2 regions of the Halomonas sp. N3-2A genome follow, and region 2 is predicted to be linked to the other one. Evidence: predicted binding sites of a transcription regulator. Region 2 holds the regulator's gene; the other holds the start of a gene.
What was found. The regulator sigma-54, encoded in region 2, starts transcription at its own class of promoters, with help from an activator protein. The targets are predictions, from matches to a motif close to TGGCACNNNNNTTGCTNT.

Region 1: CEK60_RS00915 (sugar phosphorylase) is a predicted target of sigma-54. The motif match lies at 1,845-1,862, and genes of this name have one in related genera.

Annotation. Positions count from the first base shown of each region.
Region 1 covers NZ_CP022286.1:195,217-199,639, forward strand. The annotation lists gene CEK60_RS00915 (sugar phosphorylase) at 43-1,812, opposite strand; gene nrdR (transcriptional regulator NrdR) at 2,051-2,554, shown strand; gene ribD (bifunctional diaminohydroxyphosphoribosylaminopyrimidine deaminase/5-amino-6-(5-phosphoribosylamino)uracil reductase RibD) at 2,554-3,720, shown strand; gene ribBA (bifunctional 3,4-dihydroxy-2-butanone-4-phosphate synthase/GTP cyclohydrolase II) at 3,793-4,423, shown strand, end outside.
Region 2 covers NZ_CP022286.1:593,703-598,125, reverse strand. The annotation lists gene lptA (lipopolysaccharide transport periplasmic protein LptA) at 1-370, shown strand, start outside; gene lptB (LPS export ABC transporter ATP-binding protein) at 437-1,162, shown strand; gene CEK60_RS02610 (RNA polymerase factor sigma-54) at 1,268-2,683, shown strand; gene hpf (ribosome hibernation-promoting factor, HPF/YfiA family) at 2,782-3,090, shown strand; gene ptsN (PTS IIA-like nitrogen regulatory protein PtsN) at 3,095-3,565, shown strand; gene rapZ (RNase adapter RapZ) at 3,641-4,423, shown strand, end outside.

The DNA of each region.
Region 1 (4,423 bases), 400 kb from region 2:
TATATTGGCTCATTGCTGAGACATTATGCCGCAATGCATTTTTCACGTATCTGCCACCATCCATCTTATTGCATAGGGAGGAAGCGTGGTCTCTTCCTGGGCGTTTTGCAGATCTAAAGCACGCCAAGCATGTTGGCTAAGTGTCTGCTCAAGTGCTTCTCCTACATTATCTAATGGCAGTAGCGTATCGGTGACATTAAACAGGGCAAGCAGGCGGCGGCCGTCGCTTAGCGGGCCTCGCTCAATGGCTAACACTTCAGGCGGCGTAGTCAGTACGCGTTGTGTGGCGTTGGGGTGGAAGCAGGGCTCTGTGCGCCGAAGTTCCAGCAAGCGGCTAAGCGCATGAAACACATCGTGGGTCGGCGTTGAGGGGCTTTCGAGTAACAGTGTTAGCTCATCACGCTGCCAGCGGCGTCGATTAATTGAGCGCAATCGGCCGCTGCGCTCCACTCCTTCGACATCGTTAAGCGTGCCGGTCAATGTATGAATATAGAGGGCGGGAATGCCCTGGAGCGTCAGCATAATAGCTTGGCTGCACAGGAAGCGGGCAATTTGCCAGGGGTCTGGTCCTCTACGCGTGCCGCGCATGGCCTCAAACCAAGTAATATTGATTTCGTAGGGCGAGTCACTGCCATCAGGATTGCTCCGCATGCTGACAAAGCCACCAAAGCGATGCATCAGTTCTAGCAGTGCATCTCGCTCATGGTCAGGTAGCACTCCTTCTAAAGGACGCACGCCAATCCCATCATGGCTCGCGGTGAAGTTTAAATAGGTGCAGTGTCTGGGCAGTATCGGCAGGCTGGCAAGCCATGTTTGAAGGGTAGTGGCTTCACCGCGGGTGAGTGTGTGCAATAACAAAGGGGGCAGGGCGAATTGATAGACCATGTGGGCTTCGTCTGGCGCCCCGTTGGCTAACCGTTCTAAGCCAAAGTAACTGATGTTTTCTGCGTGAGGGACATTGGTCTCGGTAATTATCAGCGTGCCCGGCGCTATTTCATCCACAATGGCGCGCAGTAAACGGACCACCGTATGGGTTTCGGGAAGATGGATGCATGGCGTGCCCAGACGCTTCCATAAAAATGCCACTGCATCCAGGCGAATGATACGCACGCCCTGTTGAAGGTAAAACAGCAAGATGCCAACAAACTCAAGCAATACGTCAGGGTTTTCAAAGTTTAAATCGATCTGATCTTCTGAGAAGGTTGCCCATACATGGCGCGTACCCCGACGCGTGGAAATGGGCACTAGCAATGGACTGCTACGTGGTCGAACCACGTCAGAAACATCGGTTTCTGGGTCTACTTCTATAAAGTAATCACGACCTGGCAAGCTTCCGGTTAAATAATCCACAAACCACAGAGACTCGCGAGACACGTGGTTTAGCACTAAATCGCCCATCACGTCATAGTGGCTTGCCAGCTCACGGATATGCTGCCAATCGCCTAGCTCTGGATTAACCTCACGGTAATGAATGACTGAAAAGCCATCATCGCTACTCCAGGGAAAAAAAGGCAGCACATGCACGCCGCTAATACGCTCCCCCAAATAGCGCTGAAGGAACTCATTAAGCACGGCAAGAGGCGGTGTTTCCTCTGCCACAATGGAATCACCGTAGCTAATGACCCATTGATCTTTTTCGCTCCATTTTGGTGCATTGTCGCCTTCAGCCGCGGTATTTTCAGTTATGGCTGGCGCCTGTGATGCACTGCGAAAGTGGTCAATGTGTTGTCCAAGACGGCGTTGTACCTCGCTGGCGCGGGGGCCGTAGAGGTGCGAAAGGAAATGGTGGACTGTCTGCTCAAATGGGGTCATAGGGATGTCCTCTTAAACAACCTACGACAAACGCTGCAGCTTGTGTGCCAAATCGTTACAATGCTAGGTTAACGCCGCGTTTAAAGAAGCGACTATTTTTGCTTGCAAGCGCCCTTAAACTGCATGTCGTTGTAGCGCGTGGCTACTCCGCTGCTAATAATAGTTTGCAATATTGCTTATATGTGCCGTTATCCGCACAAGCTGACACGCTGCACGTACTGACAACAGGTTGACTGCCATGCATTGCCCTTTTTGTGGTGCTAATGATACTCGAGTGACCGACTCGCGGCTGGTAGCCGACGGTGACCAGGTGCGCCGTCGTCGCCAATGCGCTAGCTGCCAAGAACGCTTCACCACGTATGAAACCGCAGAACTGATTATGCCGAGGGTCGTAAAATCCGACGGCTCACGCGAAACCTTTAACGAGAGCAAGCTGCGGGCAGGCATGTTGCGGGCGCTAGAGAAGCGTCCGGTGAGTGCTGAGGCAATAGAAGCCGCCGTGGAGCGTATTCGTCAATCGCTTCGTGCCCGCGGGGATCGCGAAGTTAATGCGCGGGATATCGGTGAAGCCGTCATGAAGGCATTAAGCAACCTGGATCAGGTGGCGTATATCCGCTTTGCATCGGTATATCGTAAGTTTCAGGATCTAGACGAATTTCGCGCTGAGATAGACCGTCTTTCTCAAGATCCAGGCGATCACCCTGCATCAGCCCACAGCGACCCAGATCGCGGAGAGGTTTGATGAACGAGTTGATGGAGAGAGGCTTTACCAGCGCTGATCATCAATTTATGGCGCGTGCTCTGCAATTGGCGGCGAAAGGGCTGTATACAACAGACCCCAACCCCCGGGTAGGCTGTGTTATTGTCCGCTACGATCAACACGCGGAAGGGCAGGTGGTTGGCGAGGGCTTTCACCTCCGTGCTGGCGAACCTCATGCAGAAATTCACGCGCTTAACGCCGCTGGTGCCAGGGCAGAAGGCGCAACGGCTTATGTCACGCTGGAACCTTGTTCCCATACAGGTCGCACTGGTCCTTGTGCCGGTGCGTTAGCGGATGCCAACGTTGCCCGCGTGGTCGTCGCAATGGTTGACCCTAACCCTTGCGTGAGTGGACGCGGTATCAAGCGGCTTCGGGAATCAGGAATTCAGGTAGATGTTGGGCTGTTGGAACAGGATGCCCGTGCGTTAAATCCTGGCTTTATTTCCCGTATGCAGCACAAGCGTCCCTTTGTGCGTTTAAAAATGGCCATGAGCCTGGATGGCCGTACTGCCATGGGCTCTGGAGAGTCACAATGGATTACTGGCCCAGAAGCTCGTAGCCAAGTGCAGCGTCTGCGAGCGCGTTCAAGCGCTATTTTGAGCGGCGTTGAGTCCGTCATTATGGATGATTCACGACTAACCGTGCGCGCAGACCAGTTGGGGCTCGATAACGCGGATACAATTAGTCAGCGGCAGCCACTACGCGTTATTTTGGATTCGCGTCTACGGTTACCGTTAGCGGCCGCTTGTCTTCGTGAACCAGGCCGCACATTGATTATTACCACTGAACACCACAGTGAAGAAAAACGCCAAAAGCTGGAAGCTGCAGGCGCTGACATTAAGGTACTGCCCGCGGCTCAAGAAGGCCGAATCGACCTCGCAGAGATGCTGAACTGGTTGGCTGAGCATGAGCAGGTAAATGAGCTGCTTGTTGAAACCGGCGCTACGCTGGCAGGCGCGCTGTTAGATGCAAATGCGGTGGATGAACTGCAGTTATTTGTTGCTCCCACGCTTTTGGGAGGCGAGGCTCGACCACTATTTGCGTTGCCCGGGATGACTCGCATGGCCGACCAGAAGCGCTTAACTATTAAAGAAATTCGAGCCGTTGGTAGTGACTGGCGCATCATCGCTAAACCATGCACTGACTAGCGCGCCGGGCCAGAGCAAGGTACCCTGACGCGCGAAATCGCATGTGTTGCGACCACTTATTTTGGAGATTCCATGGCGCATTCCTCTTCAGAGGGGTTGTCCCCTATCGCTGAGCTGGTGGAAGATATCCGCCAGGGCAAAATGGTGATTCTCATGGATGATGAGGATCGCGAAAACGAAGGTGATATCATTATGGCGGCCGAAAAAGTTCAGGCCGAGCATATCAACTTCATGGCACGTTATGCCTGTGGGCTTATTTGTATGCCCATGACTCGCGAGCGTTGCGAGCAGCTAAACCTACCGCTGATGGTGCGTGATAACGGCTCTGGATTTGGCACTAAGTTTACGCTCTCCATTGAAGCGACCGAAGGTGTGACCACCGGCATCTCAGCAGCTGATCGTGCGCGTACTGTTCAAGCGGCAGTGGCGGCGAATGCCAAGCCGACGGATATCGTACAGCCAGGGCATATATTTCCGCTGATGGCTGAACCTGGTGGTGTTCTACGTCGTGCTGGGCATACTGAAGCAGCCTGTGATTTAGCCTCTTTAGCAGGCTGCGATCCTAGCGGCGTCATCTGTGAAATCATGAATGATGATGGCAGTATGGCGCGTCGGCCTGAGCTTGAAGAGTTTGCTAAAAAGCATGGTATTAAAATTGGCACGATTGCCGACTTGATTCACTACCGTATCGTCAATGAACAAA
Region 2 (4,423 bases):
CACTGCTGTGTATTCAGGCAACGTCGATATTCGGCAGGGCAATATGCAACTGCGCGGAGATCGCGTTGAGATTCAGCGCAACGATGCTGGCGAGCTATCGCGCGCCGTTGCAACCGGTGGACGAGCCTATATACGCAACCAGCTCGAAGACCAAGCTAGCCCAATGGAAGGCTGGGCAAAGCGCATTATTTATCATGTTGCCGAGCGTCGGGTAGAGCTCATTGACCAAGCGGAACTGACCCAGCAAGCAGATCGCTTTGAAGGTGGACGCTTAGAGTATTTTATCGACCAAGGTGTGGTTCAGGCGCGTTCTGATGTTAGTGGTAGTGAACCACAACGTATCCGCATGACTCTTCAGCCGGAACAATAGGAGTGTCCAGTGGCGACAAATAACGCAGAGCCTGCACCTCAAACCACAGCCTCAGAATCAGCGCCGATAAAAACCCTTTATGCTCGCCACCTAGCCAAAAGCTATAAACGCCGCCGTGTCGTTAAAGATATTAACCTAGAGATATCTCAAGGCAGCGTGGTAGGGCTGCTAGGCCCCAATGGCGCTGGCAAAACGACATCGTTTTATATGATTGTCGGCTTGGTAAAGTCTGATGCGGGAAAGGTTGGCATTGACGAGCTTGATTTAACCCATGCCCCCATGCACGAACGTGCAATGGCAGGTATTGGCTACTTGCCTCAGGAAGCCTCTATTTTTCGCAAACTTTCTGTCGCCGACAACATCATGGCAATCTTGGAAACTCGTAAAGAACTCGATCGTAACGCCCGGGAGCAGCGCCTTGAGTCGCTACTGGAAGATTTCCACATCACGCACATTCGTGACAACTTCGGCATGAGTCTTTCGGGCGGAGAGCGTAGACGTGTTGAGATCGCACGCTCCCTCGCGACAGAGCCGGCCTTTATTCTGCTTGATGAGCCATTTGCCGGCGTTGACCCGATCTCAGTGGGTGATATTAAAACGATCATTCGAGCCCTCAAAAAACGCCATATCGGCGTGCTGATCACTGATCATAACGTCAGGGAAACACTAGATATTTGCGATATTGCCTACATTGTAGGTGACGGTCATATCATCGCCAGTGGCCCCCCTCAGGAAATTCTCAACAACCAGCGGGTAAGAGACGTTTATTTGGGGGCTGATTTCCGCCTGTAAACAGCCACCTGCAGAAAAAATAGTAGTGGTGGCATAGTTATTGCACTTGCACCAAGCCATAACTCGCACTAGGGTGGAGCTTTCTGATTAACGAGTGGTTCTCAGATGGTCATGAAAGCTTCTCTTCAATTGCGTATCGGTACACAGCTGACCATGACACCTCAGCTGCAGCAGGCCATCGCCCTGTTACAGCTATCAACGCTGGACCTCCGTCAAGAAATTCAGCAAGCACTTGATGCCAATCCAATGCTTGAGCAGGAAGATGAGTTCGGCGAACAGGCCGTTAGTGAACCCCAGGAAGCTGAATGGTCCGAAAGCATTCCTAATGAACTCTCTACTGACAGTGACTGGTCAGACACTTATCAAGACCTAGGCAGCCATGGCACCAGCAGCGAGGGGCCTGACTTTGAGCGTCAAGCCGCGGGTCAAAGTTTGCATGGCCACTTACTTTGGCAACTCGCCATGACAGATTTTTCACCACGCGACCATGCCATTGCTGAAAGCCTCATCGATGCACTGGATGCCAACGGCTACCTAACCCAGCCTCTCAATGACATTCGCGAAGGACTTAAAGCCCAAGGGCATGAAGGCCTTAGCCAGCGTGAAGTTGAAACAACCTTGCTGCGCCTTCAACAGTTTGAGCCCACCGGTGTATTTGCGCGCGACCTGCGGGAGTGCTTAATGCTGCAGCTCGCCTCACTACCCGAAGATACACCGCTGCTGATGCCTGCCAAGCGGCTAGTGCGTCAATTTCTTGAAGCGCTCGGTAAGGATGATGTGCGTTTGCTAAAGCGGCGGTTAAGCCTGGATGATGAGCAGCTTGATGACGTCATTCGCTTGATCCGCAGCCTTGATCCTCGCCCAGGAAGTGCCTTTGGCGACACAGATGACAGCTATGTAACGCCAGATTTAGTCGTCCGCCATGACCACGAAGGATGGCACCTGGAGCTAAACCCAGAGGCACTGCCGCGCTTGCGCATTCAACCTGACTACGCAAGCCTCATCAAACGGGCTGACAAGAGCCAAGATAACCAGTTTTTAAAAGAGCATCTCCAGGAAGCGCGCTGGCTCATCAAGAGCCTTTCAAGTCGAAATGATACGCTACTGCGGGTGGGCCGAGAAATCATAGCGCGCCAAATAGGCTTTCTGGAACACGGTGAAGAAGCCATGAAACCGCTGATTTTAGCCGACATCGCAGACGCCGTTGAAATGCATGAATCTACTATTTCCAGGGTCACCACCCAGAAATATATCCATACCCCGCGCGGTGTGTTCGAACTCAAATACTTCTTTTCCAGCCAAGTAAGTGGCCAGGACGGCGGCGACAGTCATTCCAGCACCGCCATCCGGGCTCGAATCAAAAAACTGGTGCAAGATGAACCGCCCGGCAAACCGCTCTCAGACAGCCGCCTCGTGGCGCTATTGGAAGAGGGTGGCATTAATGTAGCAAGGCGAACGGTGGCCAAATATCGCGAGTCGATGGGCATTCCCTCTTCAAGCGAGCGCCGCCGTTTACGCTAATAAAACAGTGCTAACGAGACAAAGTCTGTCTAGGGGCTTTGCAATAGCGCAAAAAGGGTTACAATCGAAGAACAGTCCGATGGATAAGGAGCACGTCAATGCAAGTAAATATCACTGGTCATCACGTAGATCTGACTGACGCCTTGCGTGACTATGTAAATGAGAAGCTGGAACGCGTTGAGCGCCATTATGACAACATCACCACCGTACAAGTAACCTTATCTGTTGAAAAGGAGCGTCAGCAAGCTGCCTGCACCCTGCATGCTGCAGGAGCCGATCTACACGCAGAAGCATTAGACAATGATATGTATGCTGCGATTGATGCACTAGCGGACAAAATTGACCGTCAACTCGTTAAACACAAGGAAAAAGCACAAGCTCGCGCCCAAGGCGCTGGCGTGCGTTAACTCAATGACGTTGGAAACCATACTTCCCCCGGAGCGCGTGCTGTATGACGTCCCCGGGGGCAGCAAAAAAAGGGTGCTGGAATTTTTCAGCACCTTTATTGCGCAAAACACGCCAAGCCTAGATAGCCAAGAAGTCTTCAGCCGCCTGATTGGTCGTGAGCGTTTGGGTAGCACTGGAATAGGCAACGGCGTTGCCATTCCTCACGCCCGTAGCCCTCACTGCAGCTCGCCTATCGCTGGTTTTTTAAAGTTAGCCGAGCCTGTAGATTTCGATGCTATTGATGGCGATCCCGTCGACCTTGTTTTCGTACTTTTAGTACCCGAAGAGGCGGACGACACGCACTTAGCCTTATTAGGGCAAGTGGCGTCTATCATGAACAGCGTTGACACACGTCAGCAGCTTCGTAGAGCGGCTAGCCAACGTGAGCTATTGGACCTTATAACAGCAAAAATTCGTGAACAGCCTGTTAGCTAAAGGGTCCACCGCTAGACACTGCCTACTAAGTCCAACGTTTACCTCCATTTTTATTGGCATGCCAAGAGAAACTCTATGCAATTGGTGATCATTAGCGGCCGTTCAGGGTCCGGTAAATCTATCGCCTTACAAGCGTTAGAAGATCTTGGCTATTGTGCCATCGATAACCTGCCCGCCATGCTACTCAGCTCCCTGGTGGATGAGCTTCGTGAGCAAGGGGCACGCCCCCAACTAGCGGTAAGTATCGATGCGCGCAATTTACCTGCTGCATTAAAGCAACTGCCAAAAATGCTTGAATCTTTGCGCCAGAAAAGCATTCACTTCCAGGTTATCTATCTAACCACCGATGCGCGAATTCTTCTTGAGCGATACTCAGCCACGCGTCGTCGCCACCCTCTTACGCGTGATAGTGACATGACGCTTGAAGAGGCCATCAATAAAGAAGAAGAAACCCTGCTCGACATCCGTGATCTGGCTGACCTGATGATCGACACATCGCGTCTGTCGGTTCATGACCTGCGCCGCCGGATAACGGATCAGGTTGCCCAACAGCGTGAAGATAGATTAACGCTGACACTAGAGTCATTTGGCTATAAACGGGGCGTCCCACTTGACGCAGATCTCGTCTTTGACGTGCGCTGCCTACCAAATCCGTACTGGGATCCTACACTGCGCCAATACACTGGCCGTGATGCCAATATCATCCACTTTCTGAAGGGATATCCTGTCGTAGAAGAAATGCGCAATGATATCCAGACATGGCTGGAAAAGTGGCTACCCGCTTACCAAAATAGCCAACGCAGTTATATGACGATTGCGATTGGCTGTACCGGCGGGCAGCACCGCTCTGTCTTCATG